Regions from separate parts of the Streptomyces sp. NBC_00988 genome, predicted to be linked through region 3. Evidence: riboswitches for the same ligand, from Rfam matches in the RefSeq annotation. Region 3 holds a riboswitch; each other region holds the start of a gene.
The links. A riboswitch is a leader RNA that binds a small molecule or an ion and turns the genes downstream of it on or off. The one in region 3 is predicted to bind cobalamin.
Positions count from the first base shown of each region.

Region 1: linked by a shared signal. The riboswitch ahead of OG496_RS36965 (ribonucleoside-diphosphate reductase subunit alpha) and the one ahead of OG496_RS03060 (ABC transporter substrate-binding protein) in region 3 are both predicted to bind cobalamin.
Region 2: linked by a shared signal. The riboswitch ahead of OG496_RS16220 (cobalamin biosynthesis protein) and the one ahead of OG496_RS03060 (ABC transporter substrate-binding protein) in region 3 are both predicted to bind cobalamin.
Region 4: linked by a shared signal. The riboswitch ahead of metE (5-methyltetrahydropteroyltriglutamate--homocysteine S-methyltransferase) and the one ahead of OG496_RS03060 (ABC transporter substrate-binding protein) in region 3 are both predicted to bind cobalamin.

Region 1 covers NZ_CP108730.1:8,006,075-8,013,220, forward strand. The annotation lists gene OG496_RS36955 (putative Ig domain-containing protein) at 1-2,019, opposite strand, end outside; gene OG496_RS36960 (ribonucleotide-diphosphate reductase subunit beta) at 2,330-3,343, opposite strand; gene OG496_RS36965 (ribonucleoside-diphosphate reductase subunit alpha) at 3,343-5,772, opposite strand; cobalamin riboswitch at 5,897-6,056, opposite strand; gene OG496_RS36970 (GNAT family N-acetyltransferase) at 6,074-6,580, opposite strand; gene mctP (monocarboxylate uptake permease MctP) at 6,690-7,146, opposite strand, start outside.
Region 2 covers NZ_CP108730.1:3,561,807-3,568,952, reverse strand. The annotation lists gene cobN (cobaltochelatase subunit CobN) at 1-236, opposite strand, end outside; gene OG496_RS16225 (cobyric acid synthase) at 233-1,744, opposite strand; gene OG496_RS16220 (cobalamin biosynthesis protein) at 1,741-2,682, opposite strand; cobalamin riboswitch at 2,782-2,924, opposite strand; gene OG496_RS16215 (hypothetical protein) at 3,059-3,280, opposite strand; gene OG496_RS16210 (inorganic phosphate transporter) at 3,315-4,577, opposite strand; gene OG496_RS16205 (lysozyme) at 4,676-5,491, opposite strand; gene OG496_RS16200 (class II aldolase/adducin family protein) at 5,688-6,431, shown strand; gene OG496_RS16195 (alpha/beta hydrolase family protein) at 6,734-7,146, shown strand, end outside.
Region 3 covers NZ_CP108730.1:667,681-674,488, reverse strand. The annotation lists gene OG496_RS03075 (CbtB domain-containing protein) at 1-202, shown strand, start outside; gene OG496_RS03070 (CbtA family protein) at 239-1,105, shown strand; gene OG496_RS03065 (universal stress protein) at 1,247-2,095, opposite strand; cobalamin riboswitch at 2,259-2,472, shown strand; gene OG496_RS03060 (ABC transporter substrate-binding protein) at 2,526-3,587, shown strand; gene OG496_RS03055 (FecCD family ABC transporter permease) at 3,584-4,597, shown strand; gene OG496_RS03050 (ABC transporter ATP-binding protein) at 4,594-5,388, shown strand; gene OG496_RS03045 (SDR family NAD(P)-dependent oxidoreductase) at 5,433-6,212, opposite strand; gene OG496_RS03040 (nuclear transport factor 2 family protein) at 6,268-6,627, opposite strand; gene OG496_RS03035 (winged helix-turn-helix transcriptional regulator) at 6,729-6,808, shown strand, end outside.
Region 4 covers NZ_CP108730.1:9,481,584-9,488,729, forward strand. The annotation lists gene OG496_RS42920 (cytochrome P450) at 1-597, shown strand, start outside; gene OG496_RS42925 (polysaccharide deacetylase family protein) at 599-1,333, opposite strand; gene OG496_RS42930 (histidine phosphatase family protein) at 1,577-2,155, opposite strand; gene metE (5-methyltetrahydropteroyltriglutamate--homocysteine S-methyltransferase) at 2,278-4,596, opposite strand; cobalamin riboswitch at 4,738-4,964, opposite strand; gene meaB (methylmalonyl Co-A mutase-associated GTPase MeaB) at 5,076-6,059, opposite strand; gene scpA (methylmalonyl-CoA mutase) at 6,056-7,146, opposite strand, start outside.

The DNA of each region.
Region 1 (7,146 bases), 7.3 Mb from region 3:
GCTGAACTTCAGCGTCACGGTGGAGCCGGCGTACGCGGAGAGGCTGATGCTCTTCTGTACGTACCCGGTGGCCGCGTTGAGGTTGGAGTAGCTGGCCAGGGTGGTGGATCCGGCGGTGACCGTCAGCTTGTCGTAAGCCGTGCTGGTGCTGGTCTCCGCGGTGTCGATGTGCAGGTAGAAGGTGAAGGTCGTGCCCGTGCAGCCGGACGGGATCGTCACCGACTGGGACAGCGTGTCGGTGTGGGTCGAGCCGTAGCCGTCGAGCCACGCGTAGTACGAACCGGCGTGTGCCGACTCACCGCTGTCGTTGGTGATGACTCCGCTGGTCGCGGTCCAGGTGGTGTTGCCGGACTCGAAGCCCGCGTTGCCCAGGAGCTGGGTCGAGGTGCAGCTGCCGCCGCCGGAGGTGCTGACCGTCCAGGTGAAGGAGGCCGAACCGGAGGCGCCGGTGGAGTCGGTCGCGGTCACCGTCACGGCGTAGGTGCCGGCGGTGGACGCGGTGCCCGAGATCAGCCCGGTCGAGCTGCTGATCGACAGGCCGGTCGGCAGCCCGCTCGCGCTGTAGGTGAGGGTCGCGCTCGCGCTGTCCGTGGCCGAGATCTGCAGGCTGGCCGTGGAACCCGTGACGGTGGACTGGCTGCCCGGGTTGGTGACGGTCACCGTGTTGCCCGTGGTGGTGCCGGAGGTGAAGGCGGCGGTGCCGTCCGGGGTGCCCCAGCCGGTCGGGCCGTCGTAGCCGGTGCCCGCGGTGCAGAAGTAACTCGTCGTGCAGGAGCCGTTGTTGCCGCTCGTGACGTCGTACAGGTTGCTGGTGTGGGAGTAGGGGTACTTCGCCGGGTAGTCGCTGGTACCCGGGGTGCCGGCCAGCGCGTAGACGCCCGCGATGATCGGGGACGAGGCGCTGGTGCCGCCGTAGACCGCCCAGCCGGAGCCGCCGTAGGTGTCGTAGACGGCCACGCCGGTGGCGGGGTCGGCGACGGCGGAGACGTCGGACTCCATGCGCTTGGTGCAGCCGGTGTCGGTCTGCCAGCTCGGCTTCGCGTCGTAGGAGGAGCAGCCGGAGCCGGTGCCCTCGGTGCTGCTGGTCTTCCACACGGACTCGGTCCAGCCACGCGTGGTGGACGACGTGGAGAGCGCGGTGCCGCCGACTGCCGTCACGTACTGGGACGTTGCCGGGTACTCGGCGCCGTAGTCCTCGTCACCGGCGGAGACGGTGATCGCGACACCCGGGTGCTTGAAGTACGAGGTGTCCTCGGAGGTCTGCGAGGAGGACTCGGAGCCGCCCCAGCTGTTGGAGACGAACTTCGCGCCCAGGGTCACGGCCTCGTTCTCGGCGGTGCCGAGGTCGGAGTCGGTGGCCGAACTGGCCTCCACCAGAATGATGTTGCAGTTCGGGCAGACCGCGCTGACCATGTCGATGTCGAGCGCTTCCTCGCCCGCCCAGCCGCTGTCGTTGGTCGGCAGCGAGGTGGTCGAGCCGGTCTGACTGACCTGCTTGAAGCAGCCGCTGGCCACCGTGCAGGCCGACAGGCCGAAGTTGGAGCGGTAAGTGGCCAGGTCCGAGGCCGCGTTGGGGTCGTTGTACGCGTCGACCACCGCGACCGTCAGGCCGGAGCCGCCGGTCGAGGGAAGCGCGTACGCGCTGTGCAGGTTGGCCGGGCTCAGCCCGGAGACCGCTGCGGCCGCGTCGGAGTGCACGGCGGCGGCCAGCTTCTGCTTGATGTCGGTGCGCCGCTGGGCGAAGCAGGACGCGTGACCGGGGGTGGCGGCGGCGCACAGGTGCTCGGTCGGCACCTTCTGGCCGGCCTTGCCGGTCGAGTGGACGGCCTGGGCCGCGGGGGACGTCAGGGCCTTGGAGTTCTGGGTGACCTTGGAGACCTGGGCGGACTGGACGGCGGCCTGTGGGGCGGGCTGCGCGCCGGCGGGGGAGGCCGCCACGAGCCCGAAGACGCTGAGGGTGAGGGCGGGTACGGCGGCGGTCAGCAGTCTTCGCAGACTCCGTCTGGGCTTCTCACGCATGGGGTACTGCCTCCATCGTTGGAGTGGGGTTCCTCGGCGTGGTGGCAGGCCTGTGACGCGCGTAGCGGCGGCAGATGACGTCGTCATGGGCATGACACTTTGAGCGTCCTGTGGGGCCATTGGTGAATGACATGAACAGGACGGGTGGAACGTAGCCGGGGCGACGAGACCGCGAACAGACGCACCCCATGAACTTTGCCGCTCCATAGAAACTCCATGGACGGCCCATGGAAGCTCCATGGGCCGTCCGCGAAGTAAGAGGCAGATAAAGGGGACCGGGGGTCCGCTAGGGGAGTCCTCTGGCGGGGTCCTAGAAGTCCTCGTCCAGGTCGACCGTGCCTTCTACGGCGACCTGGTACGCCGACGGGCGGCGCTCGAAGAAGTTCGTCAGCTCCTGGACACCCTGCAACTCCATGAAGGAGAAGGGGTTCTCGGAGCCGTAGACCGGCGCGAAGCCCAGCCGCTGGAGGCGCTGGTCCGCGACGCACTCCAGGTACTGGCGCATCGAGTCGGTGTTCATGCCCGGCAGACCCTCACCGCACAGGTCACGCCCGAACTGCAGCTCAGCCTCGACGGCTTCGCGCAGCATGTCGGTCACCTCCTGCTGGAGTTGGTCGTCGAACAGCTCCGGCTCCTCCTTGCGGACGGTGTCGACCACCTCGAAGGCGAAGCTCATGTGCATGGTCTCGTCGCGGAACACCCAGTTGGTGCCGGTGGCGAGGCCGTGCAGGAGACCCCGGCTGCGGAACCAGTAGACGTACGCGAACGCGCCGTAGAAGAACAGGCCCTCGATGCACGCGGCGAAGCAGATGAGGTTGAGGAGGAAGCGGCGGCGGTCGGCCTGGGTCTGGAGGCTGTCCAGCTTCTCGACCTCGTTGATCCACTTGAAGCAGAACTCGGCCTTCTCGCGGATGGAGGGGATGTTCTCCACCGCGTCGAAGGCGGCCGCCCGGTCCGCCGGGTCGGGGAGGTAGGTGTCCAGCAGCGTCAAGTAGAACTGGACGTGCACGGCCTCCTCGAAGAGCTGACGGCTCAAGTAGAGCCGCGCCTCGGGGGAGTTGATGTGCTTGTACAGCGTCAGCACGAGGTTGTTCGCCACGATCGAGTCACCCGTCGCGAAGAACGCGACCAGCCGCCCGATCATGTGCTGCTCACCCGGCGTCAGCTTCGCGAGGTCGGAGACGTCCGAGTGGAGGTCGACCTCCTCGACGGTCCAGGTGTTCTTGATCGCGTCCCGGTAGCGCTCGTAGAAGTCCGGGTAGCGCATGGGACGGAGGGTCAGCTCGAAGCCCGGGTCGAGGAGGTTCTTTTCGGTGGAGCTCATCACTGGCAGGCCTCGCAGGACTCGGGGTTCTCAAGGGAGCAGGCGACCGCGTCTTCGTCGGGGGTCAACTGCTGTACGGGGATGGGGGTTTGCGTTTGGGCCTGGGCCGCGCGGGCGATGCGGGTCGCCGGGCGGGAGCGCAGGTAGTACGTCGTCTTCAGGCCCTGCTTCCAGGCGTACGCGTACATCGAGGAGAGCTTGCCGATCGTCGGCGTCTCCAGGAACAGGTTCAGGGACTGGGACTGGTCCAGGAACGGGGTGCGGGCGGCGGCCATGTCGATCAGGCCGCGCTGCGGGATCTCCCAGGCCGTGCGGTACAGGGCGCGCACGTCTTCCGGGATCCAACTGAAGCCCTGCACCGAGCCGTTGGCCTCGCGCAGTGCCTCGCGGGTGCGGGCGTCCCACACGCCGAGCTGCTTCAACTCGTCGACCAGGTAGGAGTTGACCTGGAGGAACTCGCCGGAGAGCGTCTCGCGCTTGAACAGGTTGGAGACCTGCGGCTCGATGCACTCGTAGACGCCGGCGATGGACGCGATGGTGGCAGTCGGGGCGATCGCCAGCAACAGGCTGTTGCGCATGCCGGTCTGGGCGATACGTTCCCGCAGCGCCGACCAGCGCTCCGGCCAGGTCAGTTCCACGCCGTAGTGGTCGGGGTGCAGGACACCGCGGGCCGTACGGGTCTTCTCCCAGGCCGGGAGCGGGCCGTTGCGCTCGGCGAGGTCGGCGGAGGCCTCGTACGCGGCGAGCATGATGCGCTCGGCGATCCGGGTGGAGAGGGCCTGCGCCTGCGGGGAGTCGAAGGGGACGCGGAGTTTGAAGAAGACGTCCTGGAGGCCCATCGCGCCCAGGCCGACCGGGCGCCAGCGGGCATTGGAACGGCCCGCCTGCTCGGTCGGGTAGAAGTTGATGTCGACCACGCGGTCCAGGAAGGTGACGGCGGTGCGGACCGTCTCGTCCAGCCGCTCCCAGTCCAGCTCACCATCGGTGACGAACGCGCCCAGGTTCACCGAACCCAGGTTGCACACCGCCGTCTCGCCGTCGTCCGTGACCTCCAGGATCTCCGTGCAGAGGTTGGAGGAGTGGACCGTGTGGCCCGGCTCGGCCGTCTGGTTGGCGGTGCGGTTGGCCGCGTCCTTGAAGGTCATCCAGCCGTTGCCGGTCTGCGCGAGGGTGCGCATCATGCGGCCGTAGAGGTCACGGGCCGGGATGGTCTTCTTGGCGAGACCCCGCGCCTCGGCCTTGCGGTAGGCCGCGTCGAACTCGTCGCCCCACAGGTCGACCAGCTCGGGCACGTCGGCGGGGGAGAAGAGCGACCAGTCGCCGTTCTCGTTCACCCGGCGCATGAACTCGTCCGGGATCCAGTGCGCCAGGTTCAGGTTGTGCGTACGGCGGGCGTCCTCACCGGTGTTGTCCCGCAGCTCCAGGAACTCCTCGATGTCGGAGTGCCAGGTCTCCAGGTAGACCGCGGCGGCACCCTTGCGCCGGCCGCCCTGGTTCACCGCGGCGACCGAGGCGTCCAGCGTCTTCAGGAACGGGACGATGCCGTTGGAGTGCCCGTTCGTCCCCCGGATCAGCGAACCGCGGCTGCGGATGCGGGAGTACGACAGTCCGATGCCGCCGGCGTGCTTCGAGAGGCGGGCGACCTGGTGGTAGCGGTCGTAGATGGAGTCCAGCTCGTCCAGCGGGGAGTCGAGGAGGTAGCAGGACGACATCTGGGGGTGCCGGGTGCCGGAGTTGAAGAGCGTGGGGGAGGACGGGAGGTAGTCCAGGCGGCTCATCAGGCGGTAGAGCGCGGCGACTTCGTCCAGGGCGCGGGTGCTGTCGTCCTCGGCGAGGCCGGCCCCGACCCGGAGCATGAAGTGCTGGGGGGTCTCGATGACCTTGCGGGTGATCGGGTGCCGCAGGAGGTAACGGCTGTACAGGGTGCGCAGGCCGAAGTAGCCGAAGCGGTCGTCGGCCTCCGTGTCGATCAGCGCGTCCAGGCGGGCCGCGTGCAGCGTCGCGAACTCGGCGGTACGGTCCGCGATGAGGCCCTCGCGGTGGCCCACGGCGACGGACTCGGTGAACGTCGTGACGCCCTGGGAGGCGGCCTCGGCGGCGATGCTGACCGTCAGCAGCCGGGCGGCCAGCCGGGAGTAGACCGGGTCCTCGGAGATGAGGCCGGCGGCCGCCTCCGTCGCCAGCTCGCGCAGTTCCGCCACGTCCGCGTGCGCGGACCGGCCGCGCAACGTGGCGGCGGCGACCCGGCCGGCGTCGGCGTCGGGGAGGTCGGCGGTCAGCTCGGTCAGGGTCCGCAGGATCGCGGTACCGGGGCCGTCGGCGTCCTGAACAGCCGTTCCGGGAACGTCGGTTCCGGGTCCGGTCGCGGTCGCTACGTTCGCCTCGTTCGCCTGGGTCGCTGATGCCGGCTCTGCTGGCGCGATGGTCACGGTGGGGCTCTCCCTCGCTCGGCACGGGGCCTCGCCGAGGGCAGGCGGCAGTACACGAGCGCACGGGGCGTCGCGTCCACCGGCCCACTCCACGAGGCCCGGACGTCATGCGCCCTGGCCGGGTGGCCGGACGCGCGCCGTCGGCAGGTCCTCGGACTGACCATGCGTGCATATGCACGTAAGTACACCGTTGCGGGACAGTTCCGGATTCGCACCGGATTCCCCTGCGGCGACAGCGAGCATGAGCATACATCTTGTGCCGGGCTGTCGTGGCACCACCAGATGTTGTGTCGCGGCGGTTTCAGAGCGTCAGTTGATAGGTGAGCAGAGTGAGATCGTCCAGGTGTGGCACGGGATTCCAGTCCCGGTCGGGTGTGCGGACGAAACCCAGACGTTCGTAGATGCGGTGGGCCGCGTGCATGGAGGACTGGGTCGACAGGACGACGGCCGTGCAGCCGTCGGTGGCCCGTGCGCGGTCCACGCAGGCGCGGACGAGGGCCTCGCCGGCGCCGCGGCCGCGGGCGGCGCGGGCGATCGCCAGGGCGCGGATCTCCGCCTCGCCGGTTGTCGCGATGTCGGCGATGGGGCCGGGGCCCGGGACGAAGGTGACGCCGCCGAGGAGGTGGTCGCCGTCCACCGCGACGAGGACCTCGGCGGCCGCGGCCCGGCTTGCCACGTCCTTCAGTACGGGGAGGTAGGGGTCGGTCTCGCCGTAGTCGAGGAGGCCGTCGTCGAGGTAGGCGTGGGCCGTGAGGGTGCCGAGGGGTTCGTATTCGGCGGGGTCCGCTCGGCGGATGAGGAAGTCCATGCGGGTGAGTGTGGACGACAGCGGGCCGCCGAGTAACTTGCTTTTCGGCGGCCCGCTGTCGGTTCGTCGTGGCTGGTCGCGCCCCTTGGGCGGGGACGGTCAGCCGGCGCTAGTGAGTTGCCCCCGCTGTCGCCGGAGGCAGCTCCACCTCTACGCCCGGGTCGCCCGCGTCCGCCGTGTAGTCGCCGGGGCTCGTCTCGTCGATGCCATCGGGGGCCTTGAACGCCTTCAGGGCGAACGTCAGGACCACCGTCACCACGACGTTCATGACGAACGCCGTCAGGCCGATGTAGCCGATCTCGCCGATGCCGGGGATCTCCTTGGACGAGCCGCCGAAGTGATCCTGGGTCGGGGAGGCGACGCCGTACGCGGCGAGGGTGCCGTAGATCATGCCGACCGCCCAGCCGGCGAGGAGGGCCCAGCGGTGGCACCAGCGGGTGAAGAGGCCGCCGACCAGGGCCGGGAAGGTCTGGAGGATCCAGATGCCGCCCAGGAGCTGGAAGTTGATGGCGACCGTCTTGTCCATCGTCAGGACGAAGGCCAGGGCGCCGACCTTCACCAGGAGG
Region 2 (7,146 bases), 2.9 Mb from region 3:
TCTCCGCCGAGCAGCACGGTCGGAATCCCGGACGCCTTCAGCGCGGCGAGTCCGTCCTCCCAGGCGCGCTTGCCGCCGAGCAGTCGTACGACGGCGACGTCCGCGCCAGCGACGAGCGCGGGCAACTCGGCTGCCACGTCCACCCGGTTCGGGTTGCCGATCCGGTACCCGGCGCCGGAGGCCCGGGCCGCCAGCAGATCCGTGTCGGCGGTCGACAACAACAACACTGTGCTCATGCGGGCGCTCCCGGTGGAATGAAAGGCAGTCCTTGCGGCGCGCCGGACTCGATGAGTCGCCAGAGCGCGTCCGTGTCCGCGTGCTGTTCGATGAGGTCGCCGAGCCGGTCGAGCTGCTCCTCGCGCAGCGCGGCGAACGAGGTGTCGGGCGCCGGCACGAACCGGCGGCCCGCGGCGGCCGCGACCTCGCGCAGGAACGCCCGCCGGAACCCGTCCGACTCCAGCGAGCCGTGCCAGTGGGTACCCCAGGTCTGACCGACCCGGCACCCGTCCAAGAAGGCATCCCCGCCGGTGAGTTGGGCCACCCCGTGATGGATCTCGTATCCCTCGACCGGCTCGCCGAGGGCTTCGCCCACCGGCCGGGTGAGGGTCTTCTCGCGCGCGAACCGCACGCGCAGCGGCAGGACGCCGAGCCCGTCGACCGAGCCCTGCCGGCTCTCGACCTCGTCGTCGATGTGCTCGCCGAGGATCTGAAAGCCACCGCAGATACCGAGAGTCGGCCGCTGCTCGGCGGCCCTGCGGACGAGGGCGTCGGCGAGGCCGCGCTCCCGCAGCCACTCCAGCGCCTTCACCGTCCCCCGGGTCCCCGGAATCACGACGAGGTCCGCGTCGGCCAACTCCTCCGGCCGGTCCACGAACCGCACCACGACGCCCGGTTCGGCGGCCAGCGCGTCCACGTCGGTGAAGTTGGACATGAGGGGGATCGCGCAGACGGCGACCCGCAGCACGTCCTCGCCGACCGGCGGCGCGGTGTTCGACTCGCGCACGGTGCCGCGCGACGAGATGCGCAGCCCGTCCTCCTCGTCGATCCCGAGCCCGTGCCGGAACGGCAGCACGCCGTACGTCCGCCGCCCGGTGAGGCCGAGCAGCATCTCCAACCCCGGTTCCAGCAGCGACACATCGCCGCGGAACTTGTTGACGAGGAACCCGGCGACGAACGCCTGGTCCTCGGGGCTGAGCAGCGCGACGGTCCCGAAGAAGGAGGCGAAGACGCCCCCGCGGTCGATGTCGCCGACCACGAGCACGGGCAGTCGGGCATTGCGCGCGATGCCCATGTTCACGATGTCGGTCCGCCGCAGATTGATCTCGGCGGGCGAACCGGCCCCCTCACAGATCACCGCGTCATACGTGCCCCGCAACTCGGCGAGACAGTCCAACACCGTGCCGAGCAGGGCCTCTTGCCGCCCGCCGTGATAGCCACGGGCACTCATCTCGCCAACGGGCCTGCCCATCAGCACGACTTGGCTGGTGCGGTCGCTGCCCGGCTTCAGCAGCACGGGATTCATCAGCGCGGTCGGCTCGATCCGGCACGCCTGCGCCTGCATGGCCTGCGCCCGCCCGATCTCGGCGCCCTCGCGCGTCACGAACGAGTTCAGCGACATGTTCTGTGCCTTGAACGGCGCGACCTTCACGCCCTGCCGCACCAGCCACCGGCAGATCCCGGCGGTCACGACACTCTTGCCGGCGTCCGAGGTGGTGCCGGCCACCAACAGCCCGCCGCCGCTCATGACTTCCGTCCCTTCACGAGCAACCGCCCGGCGACACTGACCCCGAGCGCGAGCAGACCGACCCGCCGGGACAGCCGTACGGCACGCGCGATGTCCGGTACGGCGACGGGGCGACCGTCTCCGTTGAGCACGGGCCGGTGCTCGACCCGGCCGCCGTAGGAGAGCGTCCCGCCGAGGCGCACGCCGAGGGCGCCCGCGAAGGAGGCCTCCACGGGGCCGGCGTTGGGGCTGGGGTGTTTGCGGGCGTCGGTGCGCCAGGCGCGGGCGGCTCCGCGCGGGTCGCCGCCCGCGACGGTCGCGAGGGCGGCGGTGAGGCGGGCGCCCGGCCAGCCGGCGACGTCGTCGAGGCGGGCCGAAGCCCAGCCGTAGCGGCGGTACTTGGCCGACTTGTGGCCGACCATGGCGTCGAGCGTGTTCACGGCCCGGAACCCGAGCAGGCCCGGGACGCCCGCGATGCCGCCCCAGACCAGGGCGCCGACGACAGCGTCGGAGGTGTTCTCGGCGACGGACTCGACGACGGCCCGGGCGATCCCGTCGGCGTCGAGGGCCTGCGGGTCCCGCCCGCAGAGGTGCGGCAGGCGCGCCCGTGCGGCGTCGATGTCCCCGGCCTCCAGCGCCCGCCCGACGACCCCGGCCTCGCGCGCGAGGGAGGTCCCGCCGACGACGGCCCAGGTGGCGGCGGCGGTGAGGGCGGCAGAGGCCGTACGGGACGGTCGTAGGGCCGAAGTGGCCGCGGCGGCGAGGGTGATGGTGCCACCCACGCACACGGCGGTGTGCAGGGCGCCCCAGCCCCGGTGGTCGCGCCACAGCAGGCGTTCCACGGCGCCGGCGGCACGGCCGAAGGCGGCGACCGGATGCCCGCGGCGGGGATCGCCGAGCAGGTGGTCGCCGAGGAGGCCGGCGGCGGCGCCGTACGCGAAGACGCGATCGGCACGCATCGGCTCAGCCGATCGCTGGGGCGGGCACTGCGTGGGTACGGGACCTCGAACGGCAGCCGAGCATGGCGATATGTCCTCACTCAGGGTGTCCACGCCCTGGTTCGACGAGACCGGCGGTGAGAGTTCCTGGCTCCCGGGGGTGTCTACCCCGGTGACAGTGGCGGGACCGCGCCGGATTCGCACCGGCTTCCTCTCCTGCCGCCGTATATGGCTCCGGCAGTCCACCATGCTGTTGGAAGGGCCGTCAACTTGCTGTTGACCTGCGGGGACGGAGTGTGCTGATGCCCACACGCGAGGGGGCGGAGGGGTCACGCGGACGTGGGGTGCGGGACGGCGATCCGTCCCGCACCCCACGTTCCGTTCAACTGGCGGCCGGTCAGGCCACGATCAGATAGATCCCGTACGCCACCGCCGCCGCGCAGGCCGCGAAGCAGGCGTACGCGCCGGTCAGGGCGAGAGGCGCGGAGTCGCCCTGGGCGGTGGCGCGTTCGCGGCGGGAGAGGCCGACGATGCCGAGGGTGAAGACGGCCACCAGGGAGACGGTGGCGACGAGGCTGACGCCGAAGACGGAGCCGAGGGCTGCCCAGTCGATGTGCATGCTGATTCGTTCCTTCGTGTCCGGGGCGCGGGGCTCAGACGGCGGCGGCCGGCGGTGTCGCCGGGTCGGACTGCACGATGGGGGCCGGGTTCACGGGCGGCGAGGGGATCGTCGCCGTCAGACCCTCAGAGAGGGCTACCGACGGGGGCGGCGGGGTCACGGCGGCGATCGCGGTGGTCACCACGCCGGCCGGTTCGTCGACCTCGTTGACGTTCGAGGCGTCGACGACCTGGCGGCGGGAGAGCAGCCAGATGCCGGTGCTGGAGGCGACCAGGAAGACGGCCACCAGCGCGGTGCCCCAGTCGCCGAGGTCGGTCACGGACTCGGCGAGCGCGCCGACCAGCGCGGCGGCCGGCAGCGTCAGACCCCAGGCGACGAACATCCGGGTGGCGGTCGACCAGCGGACGACACCGCCCTTGCGGCCGAGGCCCGCGCCCATCACCGAGCCGGAGACGGCGTGCGTGGTGGAGAGCGAGAAGCCGATGTGCGACGAGGCCAGGATGACCGCGGCCGCGCTGGTCTGGGCGGCGAAGCCCTGCTGCGGCTGGAGGTCGGTCAGGCCCTTGCCCATCGTGCGGATGATGCGCCAGCCGCCGATGTAGGTGCCCATCGCGATGGCGAGGCCCGCGGAGAGGATGACCCAGGTGGGCGGGTCCGAGTCGGGGGCGATGGAGCCGCCGGCGATCAGGGCGAGGGTGATGATGCCCATCGTCTTCTGCGCGTCGTTCGTGCCGTGGGCCAGCGAGACCAGTCCGGCGGAGGCGATCTGGCCGACGCGGAAGCCCTTGTCGGCGGCCTTGCCGCCCGCGTTGCGGCTCAGGGCGTAGGAGAAGCGGGTGGCGAGCATCGCCGCGATGCCCGCGACGACCGGGGCGGCGACCGCCGGGAGCAGGACCTTGGTGACCAGGACGTCGCCGTGGACCGCGCCGGTGCCGGCCGAGGCGATGGTGGCGCCGATCAGACCGCCCATCAGGGCGTGCGAGGAACTGGACGGCAGGCCGACGAGCCAGGTCACCAGGTTCCAGAGGATCGCGCCGACGAGGGCGGCGAAAATGACCTCGGGACGGATGCCGCTCTCATCGACGAGCCCCTTGGAGATCGTGTTGGCGACCTCCACGGACAGAAAAGCGCCCACCAGGTTGAGGGTGGCCGACATGGCCACCGCGACCTTGGGCTTGAGCGCACCGGTCGAGATGGTGGTGGCCATCGCGTTGGCCGTGTCGTGGAAACCGTTCGTGAAATCGAACGCGAGTGCGGTGATCACCACAATCGCGAGGATCAGCGAGAAGCTTTCCATTTACCCAGGCAATCGTTCGAAGTCATCGGCGCGTTGACCGTAGGCAATCTGGGTGAACGGAAGATGAACTGAGGGGGTATCGGTGGTGTCCGGATTGCCTAGTATCCGCGGGCGAACTTCCGCAGCTGGCTCACCGTCCCGTTGAAGAGATTCTGGTCACCCGGCAGGCTCCCGCTGTTGTCGTACTGCCAGAAGGTCCAGTACGACCATCCGGCGGGCAGCGAGCCCGCGTCCGCCGACGCGTGGCGGGCGATCCACAGCGCGTGTGTCGAGGCCAGGGAGCTGTTGTCGCCCGTGCAGGTCTTCCACCACAGGGTGGTCGTGTAGATCACCGGACGGCGGCCGGTCTCCCGGTTCACCTCGGCGCTGAAGGCCTTGATCCAGCTGACCATCTTGGCCTTGCTCAGGCCGTAGCAGCCGTGCTTCTTGTCGTACGGGTTGTATTCGATGTCCAGCGCGGGCGGCAGCGTCCAGCCGTCCGCCTTCCAGTCGCCGCCGTGCGCCACGAAGTACGCGGCCTGGCTCGCGCCCGACGACCTGTCCGGCAGGGCGAAGTGGTACGCGCCGCGGATGATGCCGGCCTTGCGGGCGCCGTCGTACTGCTGGCTGAAGTACGGGTTGCGGTAGGTCGTCGACTCGGTCGCCTTGACGTAGACGAACGTGGCGCCCTTCGCCTTCGCGCTCGGCCAGTTGACGTTCTTCTGGTGCGAGGAGACGTCGTGGCCCTTCGTCGCGCTCGCGGCGATGCCTGCGGCGGCGGCCGGGATCTCGGCGAGCGCGAGGGTGGTCGCGCCGACGGTGAGCGCGGCGACGGCGGCCGCGGCGAGGCGGGCGCGGGGGTGGGGGCGGAGGCGGATGCCGGTGCGGGTGCGGGTGCGGACGCGGGTCAGGGACGGTTTGCGATCACGGGCCATGTTTCCCCCGGGAATGGCGGCGTGCACGACAAATCTCCCAGAGGTTATTGGAAGATCCGTCAACGCCGGTCGGTCTCCGGCCAAGCGGCCGGAGTGGGCGATTAACGCCCATATGTCATCTTTCGGATGCGAGGCTTCCGGCCTAAAGTGCCTTCGCCCGAACGTGCGTTGGGGCACCGGCTGACAGGATCGCGGCATGGCTGAGCAACGGCGGGACCAGTGGGACGGGCGGGGCGCCCGGGAGAGCGCGGGAGTTGTGGGGGAGGCGCGGAGGAGGAGTGTGCGCGCCGAGGAGGCGCACGCCTGGGGCGCGCTCGTCACGACCGCCCGCCGGACGGTCTCCGACGGCCTCGTCGTCGGCACCTCCGGAAACGTCTCGGTGCGCGTCGGCGACACGGTCCTGGTCACACCGTCGGGCGTCCCCTACGACCGCCTCGCACCCGCCGACACGGTCGGCGTCGACCTCGACGGCCGGCAGGTCCTCGGCACCCTGCTCCCGACGAGCGAACTCCCCATGCATCTCGCCGTCTACCGCAGCACTGACGCCCACGCCGTCGTCCACACCCACGCCGTCCACGCGACGGCCGTCTCGACCCTCGTCCCCGAACTCCCCTCGGTCCACTACATGTCCGGCGCGCTCGGGGGCCCGGTCCGGGTTGCCCCGTATGCGACATACGGCACGGAGGAGTTGGCCGAGAACATGCTCCAGGCACTGGCGGACCGCTCCGCCTGCCTCCTCCAGAACCACGGCACGATCGCCTACGGCGACTCCCTGGACCAGGCCTTCGACCGCACGGCCCAGCTGGAGTGGATGTGCCGGCTGTGGCTGACGGCGTCATCGGTGCCGGGGCTGTCGCCGACGCTGCTGACGGGGGAACAGGTGGCGGAGGCGGGGGAGCGGTTGCGGGGGTATGGGCAGCGGGGGCGCGCGGCGGGGTGAGGGGGAGGTCGGTGGAAGTGAGGGGGAGGGGAGAGCACGTGGCGAGGATCACCGGGACATCTCGGCCCGCGGATACCTGCGCCCGGCACTCCGAGCGGCCCCCGCGCTCACCCGTTCTGTCCCTGCCGCCCACCTAGACATCCCGGCCTCCGCACACCTCCGCCCGGCCCCCCAGTAGCACCCGCCCCACCGACACCGCCCCTCCCACCGCCACCGAAACACCCCGCCCCGACACACCCCCCGCTCAACACCCCCGCCCCCTCCGGCTGGCCGGTAGCCGTCTCCCCCGGGACACTGGACCCGTGCGCACAGTCAAAGCGACGGCCGCGGCCGTCTCCGCGGCCCTCGTGGCCGGTGCGGCCGGCGTCGCCGTCGGCCGGTTCGCCAGTGACGCCGCGTTGAAGGCGCCGCCCGGGCGTCCCCTGCCGACCGAACCCCGGCTCACGGTGCACTCCACCGCCGCCGGGCAGATCGCGCTCACCCGGGACCTGGCCTCGCTGCGCCCCGGCACCTATGGCCTCGCCGGCGACGGCTCCCATGCGGTCGTCGGCCCTGTCGTCGACTCGGCGTCGCCCTCCGCCGACGCCGTCGTACGCCGCCTGGAACGTGTCACCCACGGCACTCTGCGCCCCGGCGACAAGGTGTGGCTCACCCCGAACGTCCACGTCGGCAACCCGAGCGCCGCCCTCGGCCTGGACCACGCCGACATCGACAT
Region 3 (6,808 bases):
CACCACCCGTCCGGTGTCCACGCCGGTTGTCCTGCCGGTCTCGAAGTCGATCGTCTGGCTGGTCGGCACCGCGCTGATCGCGCTGGCCGTCTACTACTTCGTCGGTGTCGACCAGGGCGCCGTGTCGGTGTTCGGCAACGACATGCACGTCCACGAGTTCGTCCACGACGCCCGCCACTTCCTCGGCTTCCCCTGCCACTGACCCTCCGCCGGCACCCGGACGTACGGACAACTCGACATGGAAAAGAAGCTCATACTGCGCGGCATACTCGCCGGCGCAGTCGCGGGCCTGCTCGCCTTCGTGTTCGCGCGCATCTTCGCCGAGCCGCAGATCGCCAAGGCCATCGACTACGAGAGCGGCCGTGACGCCGCCCAGAACGCCCTGGACAAGGCGGCCGGCCTGCCCGTCGAGGCCGCCGACCCCGACCTGTTCAGCCGCACCATCCAGGCCAACGTCGGTATCGGCGTCGGCATGATCTTCTTCGGCATGGCGATGGGCGCCCTGTTCGCCGTCGCCTACGCCGTCTGCCTGGGCCGCACCGGCGGGCTGCGGGCACGCAACCTGGCGCTCCTCGTCGCCGGCGGCGGGTTCCTCGGCATGTACCTGGTGCCGTTCCTGAAGTACCCGGCCAACCCGCCCGCGATCGGTCACGAAGAGACCATCCAGCAGCGCAGCGCCCTGTACCTGATCATGGTCGTGTGCTCCGTCGCCTTCCTCGCGGGAGCCGTCTACCTCGGCAAGCACCTCCAGGCACGCTTCGGCAACTGGAACGCGACCCTCCTCGCCGGCGCCGCGTTCGTCGTCGCGATCGGGATCGTCATGCTGCTCCTGCCGCAGCTGGGCCATCTCTCGTACAACAAGGCCAACTTCGGCAACCAGGCCACCGAGACACCACTGCCGCTGAAGGACGACAAGGGCACCATCGTCTACCCGGGCTTCCCCGCCGACGTGCTCTTCAACTTCCGCTTCTACTCGGTCGCCGCGCAGCTCATCCTCTGGACGGCCCTCGGCCTGATCTTCGCCCCCCTCGCCGAACGCCTCCTCAACCCGGCCCGCCCGGACGCCAGTACGCCCTCGCAGGAGTCGGACCCCGTCCCGGCGTAACGGCTTCTTCCACCTTTTCCACTTCTACGGCGAGCGCGGTGATCGATGCGATCACCGCGCTCGGGGTGTGCCGCCCTTGCGGTAGACCTCGACGACGCGGTCCCAGGCCACCGGATCGAAGCGTAGCGGGCAGAGCTGTTCTCATGGGTGGTGCGGGACTACGGCCACCGGGCAGGCGGTGTGTTCCAGTACGGCGTGCGGGGTGGGGCCGAGGGTCCGGCCCGCGCGGCCGATCACCAGCAGTTCGGCCGAGGCGGAGACCGACGCCTGGACCAGGGCGGCCGCCGGGCTCTGGAGGCGGAGATCCTCGTAGACACCCACGTGCGGATACTTCTCCCGCCAGGGCCGCAACGTGTCCGAGAGGCGTTGTGTCTCCTGGTCCTCCCAACGACCCCGGTCCTTCTCGGGCGGTGCGTACGGCATCCAGTGTTCGGCGGGCGAGGGCAGTCGCCAGGCGTGTACGACGTGCAGGCCGGTGCCGCGACGGCAGGCGGCGTCGAAGGCGAAGTCGACGACGGCGCCGGGCAGTTCGCCGCCGTCGACGCCCAGCGTCACGCCGTACGGTGACCGCCCGCGGTGACTGCGGACGAACCCGCTCGGCACCAGCACCACCGGCCCCGCGGAGCGCTCGGCGACCCCGTGAGCCACGGAACCGAGGGCCAGGCCCGCGAAACCGCCCGTACCGCGCAGGCCGAGGACCGTGCAGTCGGCCTCGGCGGCCAGGGGGAGCAGCGCCGGTACGGCCTCTCCGGTGAGGGCGACCACCTCGACCCGGAGTTCGGGGTGGTCCTTCGCGAGTGACGTGACGAGGGCGTCGGGAGAGGGCTCGCGGAAGTAGGGCCAGGTGGTGAGGAGTTGCTCGTCGGGGAGTGTCGAGACGTGTGCGACCCGCAGGGGGAGGCCGCGCAACTCGGCTTCCGTTGCTGCCCAGTCGGCCGCGATGCGGCTGTCCGTGGATCCGTCGACACCGACAACGATCAGTTGGGGCATGGCCGTTGGACCTCCGTGCGAGCGGGTCGGGGCCTCCACGATCCGCCGCGCGGGGCGTGCCGCACAGGGGTTGGACGGAACCGGAGGAAAGTCCGCGGGGCGGGCACTGTGCCATGAGGCCAGCACGGCACCGCACCCCGTGGCCGGAGTCGTCGGGCGATCTTGATACGTTGTGCGGGCCAGTCGTGCCACAACCGAGGCCAGGGAATCCGGTGGGAATCCGGAACTGACGCGCAGCGGTGAGGGGGACGGGCGGGGCAATCGACGCCACTGGGGCGACGCGGGCCGGCCGAAGGAGCCGGTGTGCGACGCGCCGGGAAGGCGCCCCGTCCGGACGAACCCGAGTCCGAAGACCTGCTGGCGCCTTCTCGCCCTCGGCGAGGGGGAGTTCGTAGGCCAGGCTCCGCGTTCGAGCCCCGACAGGCAAGGCATGCCCGTGCTCCGTACCGCCCCCGTCCCGCTGCGCCGCCGTACCGCGGCACTCCTCGTCGCGCCCGCCCTGTTGCTCACCGCGTGCGGCGGATCCGACGGCGACAGTGCCGACGGCGAGACGGAGAAGTCCGCCGCGGGCTTCCCGCTCACCCTCACCGACTGCGGGCACAAGGTCACGTTGAGGTCGGCCCCCGAGCGGGTCGTCTCCCTCAACCAGGGCACCACCGAGATCCTGCTCTCGCTCGGCCTCGCCGACCGCATCGCCGGTACCGCCACCTGGACCGACCCGGTGCTCAAGGGCCTGGCGAAGGCGAACGCGACCGTGCCGCGCCTCGCCGACAACGCGCCCTCCTTCGAGAAGGTCCTCGACGCCGAACCCGACTTCGTCACCGCGTCCTTCGTCTCGACGCTCGGCAAGGGCGGGGTCGCGACCCGCGAACAGTTCGAGAAGCTGGGCGTGCCGACGTACGTCTCGCCGTCCGACTGCGCGGGCAAGGACAACGACAGCGGCGGCGACGGTTCGCGCAGCACACAGCTCACCCTCGACAGCGTCTACGGCGAGATACGCGACCTGTCCCGTGCGATGGGCGTGAAGGCGCGCGGCGACCAGCTCGTGGCCCAGCTGAAGGCGCGGGTGACCAAGGCGACCACCGGTCTCGACGCCTCGGACACCTCCCTCATGTACTGGTTCGCCAACTCTCAGTCGCCCTACCTGGCCGGCTGCTGCGGCGCTCCCGGCGCCATCACCCGTGCCGTCGGTGCGAAGAACGCCTTCTCCGACACCCACGACGAGTGGCCCCAGATCAACTGGGAGACCGTCGCCGACCGCGACCCCGACGTCATCGTCCTCGGCGATCTGACCCGCAAGTCGCAGACCGCCGAGACCGCCGAGGCGAAGATCCACTTCCTGGAGACCAACGCCGCCACCCGCAACCTCACCGCCGTCAAGAAGAAGCGGTACATCCTGCTCAGCGGCCAGGCGATGAACCCCTCCATCCGCACCGTCGAAGGGATCGAGCAGGTCGCCGCCGGCCTGCGCGACTTCGGACTCGCCAAGTGACCGTCCGTACCCTGCTGTTGACGGGTGGCGGGCTGGTCGCGCTGCTGGTCTCCGTGGCCTTCGCGGTGACCATCGGACCTGCCGACATCTCCACGGCCGACGTGTGGGCGTCGGTCGCGTCCCACCTCGGCGGCGGCGAAAGCACCCTTGCTCCGCTGCGGGACGGCATCGTCTGGGACCTGCGCATGCCCCGCACGCTGCTCGCCGCCGTCTGCGGCGCAGGGCTCGCGCTGTGCGGCGCGGTCATGCAGTCCCTGCTGCGCAATCCGCTGGCGGACCCGTTCGTGCTCGGCGTCTCGTCCGGGGCGTCCACGGGGGCGGTCGCTGTGGTCGTGCTCGGGGTGGGCGGCGGGGCCGTGTCGCTGTCGGCGGGCGCGTTCGTCGGTGCGCTGCTCTCCTTCGGGCTGGTCATGCTGCTCAGCCACAGCCTCGGCGCGAGCATGGACCGGGTGGTGCTGTCCGGCGTGGCCGCCATGCAACTCTTCTCCGCACTCACGTCGTTCACGGTGCTGACGTCGGCGGACGCCGAGACCACCAAGGGCGTGCTCTTCTGGCTGCTCGGCTCGCTCTCCGGCGCGGACTGGGGCCAAGTGCTGCTCTGCGCGGGCGCGTTGGCGCTCGTGCTGGTCGTCTGCCTGGGCCATGCCACCACGCTGGACGCGTTCGCCTTCGGCGAGGAGGCAGCCGCAGGCCTGGGCGTGAACGTCGCCCGCGCCCGGCTGATCCTGCTCTGCGCCACGGCGCTGCTCACCGCCGTCCTGGTCAGCTGCGCCGGGGCGATCGGCTTCGTCGGCCTGGTCCTGCCGCACGTCACCCGCGCGTTGACCGGTTCCGGGCATGTACGACTGCTGCCGATCACCGCGCTGACCGGAGCCGTCTTCCTGGTGTGGGTGGACACCCTCGCCCGTACCGTCGTCGATCCCCAGGAGGTGCCGGTGGGGGTGGTGACGTCACTGATCGGCGTACCCGCGTTCGTGATTGTCCTGCACCGGGGCCGGAGGAAGACATGAGCACCCCCGCTCCGGACACCGGCCTGCACGCGGACCGGGTCGCCCGCCGCACCGACGGCCAACTCATCGTCGACGGCGTCACGCTCGCCCTGCGACCTGGGGAGACCGTCGGCCTGCTCGGCCCCAACGGGTCAGGAAAATCAACGCTGTTGCGTCTCCTGGCTGGGGTCCTCCCCGCCTCCGCCGGAGTCGTCACGCTGGACGGGCGCCCGCTCCCCGAGGTCGGGCGCCGCGCGACCGCCCGCCGTATCGCCACCGTCGAGCAACACACCCACACCCAGACCGAGTTGACCGTCTGCGAGGTCGTCGCCCTGGGTCGCATCCCGCACCGCCGCGCCTGGTCACCGGCGTCGGCCGCCGACGCCCGCGCCGTCACCGAGGCCCTGGAACGCACCGGCCTCACCGACCGCGCCGCCCAGTCCTGGCACACCCTCTCCGGCGGCGAACGCCAACGCGCCCAGATCGCCCGCGCGTTGGCCCAGGAACCCCGCGAACTCCTCCTCGACGAACCGACCAACCACCTCGACATCCAGCACCAGCTGGACCTCCTCGACCTGATCGCCGACCTCCCGGTCACCACCGTGATCGCTCTGCACGACCTCAACCTCGCCGCGATGTACTGCGACCGCCTGCTCGTCCTCGACACCGGCCGCACGGTGGCCGAGGGCACCCCGACCGAGGTCCTCACCCCGGCCCTCATCAAGGACGTCTACGGCGTCCGCGCCGAGGTCGGCCACGACCCCGGGCATCCCGTGATCCGTTTTCTGCGGCGGGGGAGCGGGGCGTCGTAGTGGTGGACGGCTTCCCAACCGGCTGAGGTGCAGCCGGTGTTGGGCTAGTGGACGGAGAATCCGCCGTCCACGAAGACCGACTGCCCGGTGACGTAGGCGGAGGCGCGGCTCGCCAGGAACACCACCGCGCCCGCGAAGTCCTCCGCGAGGCCGTTGCGGCCGATCAGGGTGCGCGCGGCCAGGGCCGCCACCATCTCCGGGTCGGACGACAGCCGTTCGTTGAGCGGGGTCATCACGAAACCGGGGACCAGGGTGTTGCAGGTGACGCCGTGCGGGGACCAGGCCTCGGCCTGGGAGCGGGCCAGGGACTCCAGCGCGCCCTTGGAGACGCCGTAGGCGCCGCTCTGGGCGAACGCGCGGTGCGCCTGCTGGGAGGTGATGTGGATGATCCGGCCGAAGCCCCGTTCGGCCATGCCCGGACCGAAGCGCCGGCCCAGGAGGTGCGGCGCCTCCAGGTTCAGGGCCATCGTGGTGTCCCACACGTCCTCGCTCAACTCACCCATCGGCGGGCGCAGGTTGATCCCGGCGCTGTTCACGAGGATGTCCGGCTCGCCGAACACCTCGGCTGCCGCTTCCGCCGCCGCCCGGACGCCGTCCCGAGTGCCCAGATCGCCGCTCACCCACGCCGCCCGGCATCCCTCCGCCGTCAGCTCGTCGACCGTGGCGGTCAGTTCCTGTTCCTTGCGCGCCACCACGACCACCTCGGCCCCCGCTCGCGCGAGCGCTCCGGCGGCGGCCCGGCCGATGCCGGAACTGCCGCCTGTCACGACGGCGACTCGGCCGTCCAGCGAGAAGAGTTCGGAGAGGTAGTCGCCAGAGATCATTCCGGCAGCTTAGGAGGCGGCTCCTCGATCGGCGACCCCGTTGTTCCGGCCGTGCTCAGGGTTCGATGACGAGGCGTTCGACGAGGTCGTCGCGGAGTGTGAACCGGTAGCGCAGATCGACGGTGCCACCGGGGAAGTTGCCTTCGAGGTGGTGTGTGGCGACGTAGTGGGTGGCGTCGGCCCGCTGGGCGCCGGTGAGACGGACGGTGTACGTGAATTCGGACGCGGCCCGACCCAGCCACCGCTCGATCGCGGCGATGCCCTCGTAGGTGTTCCCGTCGTCGATCACCACGGCGTCGTGGGTGAACGCGGTGACGGCGGAGGCGGTGTCGTGGGCGCGGTGTGCGTTCAGGTAGCGGGTGATCGCCGGGGGCAGGGCGCTCGGGGCGATGTCCTGGAGTCGGTTGTCGTGCATGACGGTCCCTACGGTGGTGGCGGGTTCGGACGGTGGGGTCGGCCCAGGTGTTACTGCTAAAATAGAAGCTAGTGACTTCGACTTTAGCAGTAACTGAGGGGATGGTCGCCGTGGCAAGCCGGATCAGGCTGGAGGACCGGGAGTGTCCGCTGTCCACGACGGTGCAGCATGTCGGCGAGTG
Region 4 (7,146 bases), 8.8 Mb from region 3:
CGCCAGGACCTCGGTACGGAACTGATCGCCTCGGTGGCCGAGGAGGAGGACGGCGACCTGACCCTGGAGCACCGGCACCAACTCGTCGCCCATCTCCAGAACTTGCTCATCGCCGGTCACCTCACCACCACCGCACTCATCGGCACGACCGTCCTGCATCTCCTCCGGCACCCGGACCAGTGGGAGCTGCTGTGCGCCGAGCCCGACCGCATCCCCGCGGCGATCGAGGAGGCCGCCCGCTACGACACCGCGCTGCAGGGCTTCCGCAGGGTCACCACCCGGCCGGTCGTCCTCGCCGGTACCGAACTCCCCGCCGGCGCAACGCTGTTCGTCGCCTTCGGTGCGGCCAACCGGGACGAGAGGCGGCATGCGCGCGCCGACACGTTCGACATGACCCGCACCCCGAGCCGCCACCTCGCCTTCGGCTTCGGCGTGCACAGCTGCCCCGGCTCCCAGCTTGCCCGCGAACAACTCCGCCTCACGTTGGAGGAGTTGACGACCCGTCTGCCCGGTCTACGGCTGGCGGAGGACCGCCCGGTCACCATGCGGCCGACGATGATCCACCGCTCCCCGTACGCCCTGCACCTGGTCTGGTGACTCAGGGCCGGTACACCTTCCCCGGTTCCGCCTTTCCGGGCGCGAGGAGCTGCGGCACGGTCACGAACACGTACCCACGCTCCTTCAGCGCGTCGATGATGCCGGGGACGGCGGGCACGGTCCCCTTGTACAGGTCGTGCAGCAGGATGATGCCGTCCCGGGAGGCCTGGGCGAGGACACGCTTGGTGATGAGCGCGGAGTCGGTGGTCGCGTAGTCCTTGGCGGTGACGCTCCACAGCACCTCCGAGAGGCCCAACTCCCGGCAGATCTTGTGCACTTCGTCGTCGGTGCGGCCCTGCGGCGGGCGCATCAGCGTGGGCCGCTTGCCGGTGATCCGCTCTATCGCGTCGTCCGTGCGGACCAGTTCGTCGCGTATCTGCGCGGGGGTTATTCGGGTCAGGATCTTGTGGTCCCAGGTGTGGCTCGCCACCTCGTGACCCTCGGCGGCCATGCGCTCGACCAGCTCCGGGTACTTCTCGATGTGCCGCTTGCCGAGCAGGAAGAAGGTCGCCGGGACCTGCTTCTCCTTCAGGATGTCGAGCAACCGCGCCGAGTTCTCGCTGGGCCCGGCGTCGAAGGTCAGCGCGATGCACTTCGCCTCACGGCAGTCGACCGTCCCGAAACCCGCCCTCGCGGTGGCCGACGCGGCCTCGGCCCGGGCGGCGGCCGGCGCGGTCGTATCGAGCTTGGTGCACCCGCTCGACGCCAGACCCAGCACGGCAACCGCCACAAACATGCCGACGGCACGCAACCCGGCCCGTGGTCTTTCCCTCTTCTTACGCAGAGCGCTCAGTGATGGCATGCCGAGACTATACACAGCGAGTATATACGGTGTGTATAGTCGGAGAAGTTGCGGCAGTCCGGTTAGGTACAGCGCCCCATCAGGGGTGCGGGGCTGTATCGATATGCGGCTCCGCCGCGTGGCGCGACCGGCCCCCAACCGGCCCGCAGCCAGGGAACCGCAGATCCAGCGGAGCGTTCAGCGGCCCTGGCCTCCCAGCTCCCGCCCGAGCCGCAGATTCCACCGCCCGGCCCGTCCACTGAGGTCGGTCGCAGTCAGCGGCGGCACGTCAAGCCGCCAGAACGCGGGCCCAGGCGCGTCGAGGACCGTGACCGCGACGGCCCGCACGAACTCCTGCTCAACGATCGCAAGCGTCCCGCCCTCCAGCCCGCCCGCCACGTCCAGCCACCCCGCCGCCCGCTCGCGCAGCGCCCGCACCGACTCCCCGCCATGAGGCACCGCGTCCGGGTCCGTCAGCCAGGCCATCACCGCGTCCGGCTCCCGAGCCATCACCTCGTCGAGGGTCAGCCCCCGCCAGCGCCCCATGTCCAGCCCCGCCAACTCCGGCTCCGCCACGGCCGAGAGGCCCAGCGCGGACGCCGTCTCGCGGCACCGCACGGTGGGCGAGACCAGCACCCGGTCGACCGAGCGGAGCGAACCAGCGACGGACGCGGCGCGAGCCGTACCGCTCGGGTCGAGCGGGCTGCCGTCGTCGAACCGGGTCTCCCGCAGGGACCGGTTCATCGCCGGCGAGATCAAGGTGATGCGGCTGGTCACTTCGGCGCTCCAGTTCTGCGGGCTGTGCGGGATCTGCTGGCTGTGCGGGTCATCGTCTCCCACGCACCTCACGGCGGGGGCGGCCGGGAGGGTGTCCCCCCGGCCGCCCCACCACCATCGGGTCAGGACCCGGCCAGCTCCTCACGAACCGTGCGAGCCGCGGCGACCAGGTTCTCCAGGGACGCGCGGGTCTCGGGCCAGCCGCGGGTCTTCAGACCGCAGTCCGGGTTGACCCACAGCCGCTCCGCCGGGATGGCCTCAAGTCCCTTGCGCAGCAAGGCCGCTGCCTCGGCCGTGCTCGGCACGCGCGGGGAGTGGATGTCGTAGACACCCGGTCCCGCCTCGCGCGGATAACCGTGCTCGGCGAGTTCCCGCGCGACCTGCATGTGCGAGCGGGCCGCCTCCAGGCTGATGACGTCCGCGTCGAGGTCGTCGATGGCCCGCACGATGTCGCCGAACTCGGCGTAGCACATGTGGGTGTGGACCTGCGTCTCCGGACGGACGCCGGCGGTGGTCAGCCGGAACGCCTCCGTGGCCCAGGCGAGATACGCCCCCCGGTCCGCCGCGCGCAGCGGGAGGGTCTCGCGCAGGGCGGGTTCGTCGACCTGGATGACCGAAGTCCCGGCCGTCTCAAGGTCGTTGACCTCGTCGCGCAGGGCGAGTGCGACCTGCCGGGCGGTGTCGCCGAGCGGCTGGTCGTCGCGGACGAAGGACCAGGCGAGCATGGTGACCGGCCCGGTGAGCATGCCCTTGACCGGGCGCGAGGTGAGCGACTGGGCGTACGTCGTCCAGCGGACCGTCATCGGTTCGGGGCGGGAGATGTCGCCGGCCAGGATCGGCGGGCGGACGTAACGGGTGCCGTACGACTGGACCCAGCCGTGCTGCGTGGCGAGGTAGCCCGTCAGCTGCTCGGCGAAGTACTGGACCATGTCGTTGCGTTCGGGCTCGCCGTGCACGAGGACGTCGAGGCCGGTCTTCTCCTGGTAGGAGATGACCTCGCCGATCTCCGCCTTGATGCGCTCCTCGTAACCGGCCGTGTCGATCCGCCGCGCCCTCAAGTCGGCCCGCGCGGTGCGTAGTTCGGCGGTCTGCGGGAACGAACCGATCGTGGTCGTCGGCAGCGGCGGCAGCCCGAGATGCGCGCGCTGCGACGCGGTCCGCTCGGCGTACGGCCGGGAGCGGCGGGCGTCGGTGTCCGTGACCGCGGCGGCCCGGGTCCGCACGGCGGGATCGCGGGTGAGTGCCGAACCGGCGCGGGAGGCCAAGTCGGCCCGGTTGGCGGCGAGTTCGGCGGCGATCGTGTCGGTGCCCTGGGCCAGGCCCTTGGCGAGCGTGACGATCTCGCCGGTCTTCTGCCGCGCGAACGCGAGCCAGCGCAGGATCTGCGGCTCGATGTCCCGCTCGGCGGCTGCGTCGAGCGGCACGTGCAGCAGCGAGCAGGAGGCGGCCACATCGACCCGGTCGGCGAGACCGAGCAACGTGCCCAGTGTGGCAAGGGACTTGGTGAGGTCGTTGACCCAGACGTTACGGCCGTTGACCACACCGGCGACCAGCCGCTTGCCGGGCAGTCCGCCGACGGCGGCGAGGGCGTCCAGGTTGGCGGCGGCGGACTCGGTGAAGTCGAGCGCGAGGCCCTCCACGGGCGCCTTCGCGAGGACCGGCAACGCGTCGCCGAGCCGGTCGAAGTAGGAGGCGACGAGCAGCTTCGGCCGGTCGGTGAGGGCGCCGAGGTCGCGGTAGGCGCGGGTGGTGGCGCTCAGTTCGGCCGGGGTGCGGTCCTGGACCAGGGCGGGCTCGTCGAGCTGCACCCACTCCGCGCCCGCCGCACGGAGGTCGGCGAGGACCTCGGCGTACACGGGCAGCAGCCGGTCCAGGAGGGTCAGCGGATCGAAGTCCGTGGGCACGCCGGGTGCGGGCTTGGCGAGCAGGAGGTAGGTGACCGGGCCGACGAGCACCGGGCGGGCGGTCAGGCCCAGGGCGAGGGCCTCCTTCAACTCCGCCACCTGCTTGGTGGAGTCGGTGGTGAAGACGGTGTCCGGGCCCAACTCGGGCACCAGATAGTGGTAGTTGGTGTCGAACCACTTCGTCATCTCCAGCGGCGCCACGTCCTGCGTGCCGCGCGCCATCGCGAAGTACCCGTCCAGCGCGTCGAGTTCGACGGCGGCGCGGTGGCGTTCGGGGATCGCGCCGACCATGACGGTGGTGTCGAGGACGTGGTCGTAGTACGAGAAGTCGCCGGTCGGGACCTCGTGGATGCCGGCGTCCGTCAGTTGCCGCCAGTTGGTGCGGCGCAGTTCGGCGGCGGTGGTGCGGAGGGTGTCGGCGTCGACGCGGGCCTTCCAGTAGCCCTCGATGGCCTTCTTGAGTTCCCGGCCCCTGCCCTGGCGGGGGTAGCCGTAGACGGTTGCCCGTGCTGCCGCGGCTGCGGACTTCGGTGTCACGGAAATCTCCTTCGCGAGATATCTCCCTGGATCCCGGTGTCGGGACGTGAGCGCGAAGGAACGCCAGATCGGAGGGTTGTTGTGTCCGCCGATGTGTACGCCGACCCGCCCACGAGGTCACCGGGATTCCGCGCGCGAATGCTTCGCGTGCGGGCAGGTGGCAGGTCTTCGGACTTGCGGGCACGGCCTCCTGCGAACCGGAGGACACCTACTGGCCGTCGCTTCCCAGGTCCTGTTGCGGGGCCCAGTGCGTATGACGGCGGTCGTTCCCGCTTACCGCTGCGGGGCAGTCCCGGAATTTCACCGGGTTCCCTCTTGCGACGCGTTCCGTCTGGCTGACGGGGCGAACCAGCTGCGCGGCCAGCCTAAAGGGTCTGGGGTGGATGCGTCGATTTTTTGGGTGCCGGCCGGGGGCTGGTCGCGCTCACGTGGCGGAGCCGCACATCGATACAGCCCCGCGCCCCTGAAAACAGGTTGGGTCAGTTGGGCGGGATGCCGAAGGCTCGCAGGATCTGTTCTGCCGCCAGGGTTGCTGTCAACTCGCCCTCGCGAACCTGGCGTTCCAGGTCCGGGGCGAGAGCGCGCACCGTCGGGTCGGCGTGCAGACGGCCCAGGAGTTCGTCTCGGACCATCGTCCAGGTCCAATCCACCTGCTGCTCGCGGCGCTTCGCGGCCAGGCGGCCCGTGGAGTCCAGCAGCGAACGGTGTTGTTCCAGGCGCTCCCAGACCGTGTCCAGGCCCGTGCCCTCGCGTGCGCTGCAGCTCAGTACCGGTGGGGTCCAGGCCGCGTCGGCGGGATGCATCAGCCTTAGCGCGCCCGCCAGTTCACGTGCCGCGCTCTTCGCGTCGCGCTCGTGCGGGCCGTCCGCCTTGTTGACGGCGATGACGTCCGCCAGCTCCAGGACGCCCTTCTTGATGCCCTGTAGTTGGTCGCCGGTGCGGGCCAGGGTCAGCAACAGGAAGGAGTCGACCATGTTCGCGACCGCCGTTTCCGACTGGCCCACGCCTACCGTCTCCACGAGGACGACGTCGTAGCCCGCCGCTTCCATCACCACGATCGACTCGCGGGTCGCCTTCGCGACGCCGCCGAGGGTGCCGGCGGTGGGGGAGGGGCGGACGAAGGCCGCCGGGTCCACGGCCAGGCGTTCCATGCGGGTCTTGTCGCCGAGGATCGAGCCGCCCGTGCGGGTCGACGACGGGTCCACGGCCAGCACCGCGACCCGGAAGCCCTGCGAGGTCAGCAGCGTGCCGAAGGCGTCGATGAACGTCGACTTGCCGACGCCCGGTACGCCGCTGATGCCGATCCGGCGGGCCTGGCCGCTGTGCGGGAGCAGTTCGGTCAGCAACTCCTGGGCCATGACCCGGTGTTGGGGCTTGGTCGACTCGACGAGGGTGATGGCACGGGCCACCAGGGCCCGCTTGCCGTCGAGCACGCCCTTCACATAGGTGTCGACCTCGATCACAGGGTGTGCCCGAGGTCGGCGGCCAGGCGTCGCACCAGGTCGTGGGCCGCGTCCGGGATCACCGTCCCGGGCGGGAACACGGCCGCCGCGCCCATCTCCAGGAGGGTGGGGACGTCCTGCGGCGGGATGACTCCGCCGACCACGATCATGATGTCCTCGCGGCCCTCTTCGGCGAGCGATTCCTTCAACGCCGGTACGAGGGTGAGGTGTCCGGCGGCGAGCGAGGAGACCCCGACGATGTGCACGTCCGCCTCGACGGCCTGGCGGGCCACCTCGCCCGGGGTCTGGAACAGCGGGCCGACGTCGACGTCGAAGCCGAGGTCGGCGAAGGCGGTGGCGATCACCTTCTGGCCGCGGTCGTGGCCGTCCTGGCCCATCTTGGCGACCAGGATGCGGGGGCGGCGGCCCTCGGCCTCCTCGAACGCGGCCACGAGGGTCCGGGTGCGTTCTACGGACGGGGAGTCGCCGGCTTCGGTGCGGTACACACCGGCGATCGTACGGATCTGGCTCGCGTGCCGCCCGTACACCTTCTCCAGCGCGTCGGAGATCTCGCCGACCGTCGCCTTCGCGCGGGCCGCGTCCACCGCCAGCTCCAGGAGGTTGCCCTCACCGCCCGCTGCCCGGGTCAGGGCGTGCAGGGCGTCCTGGGTGGCCTGTTCGTCGCGCTCGGCGCGCAACCGCCGTAGTTTCTGGATCTGTTGGGTGCGTACGGAGGAGTTGTCGACCTTGAGGACGTCGATCTCCTCGTCGGTCTCCACGCGGTACTTGTTGACGCCGATGACCGGCTGGCGGCCGGAGTCGATGCGGGCCTGGGTGCGGGCCGCGGCCTCCTCGATGCGGAGCTTCGGGATGCCCGCGTCGATGGCCTTGGCCATGCCGCCCGCCGCCTCGACCTCCTCGATGTGCTGCCAGGCCCGGCGCGCGAGGTCGTAGGTCAGCTTCTCGACGTACGCGCTGCCGCCCCACGGGTCGATGACCCGGGTCGTGCCGGACTCCTGCTGGATGAGGAGCTGGGTGTTGCGGGCGATGCGCGCCGAGAAGTCGGTCGGGAGGGCGAGGGCCTCGTCCAGGGCGTTGGTGTGCAGCG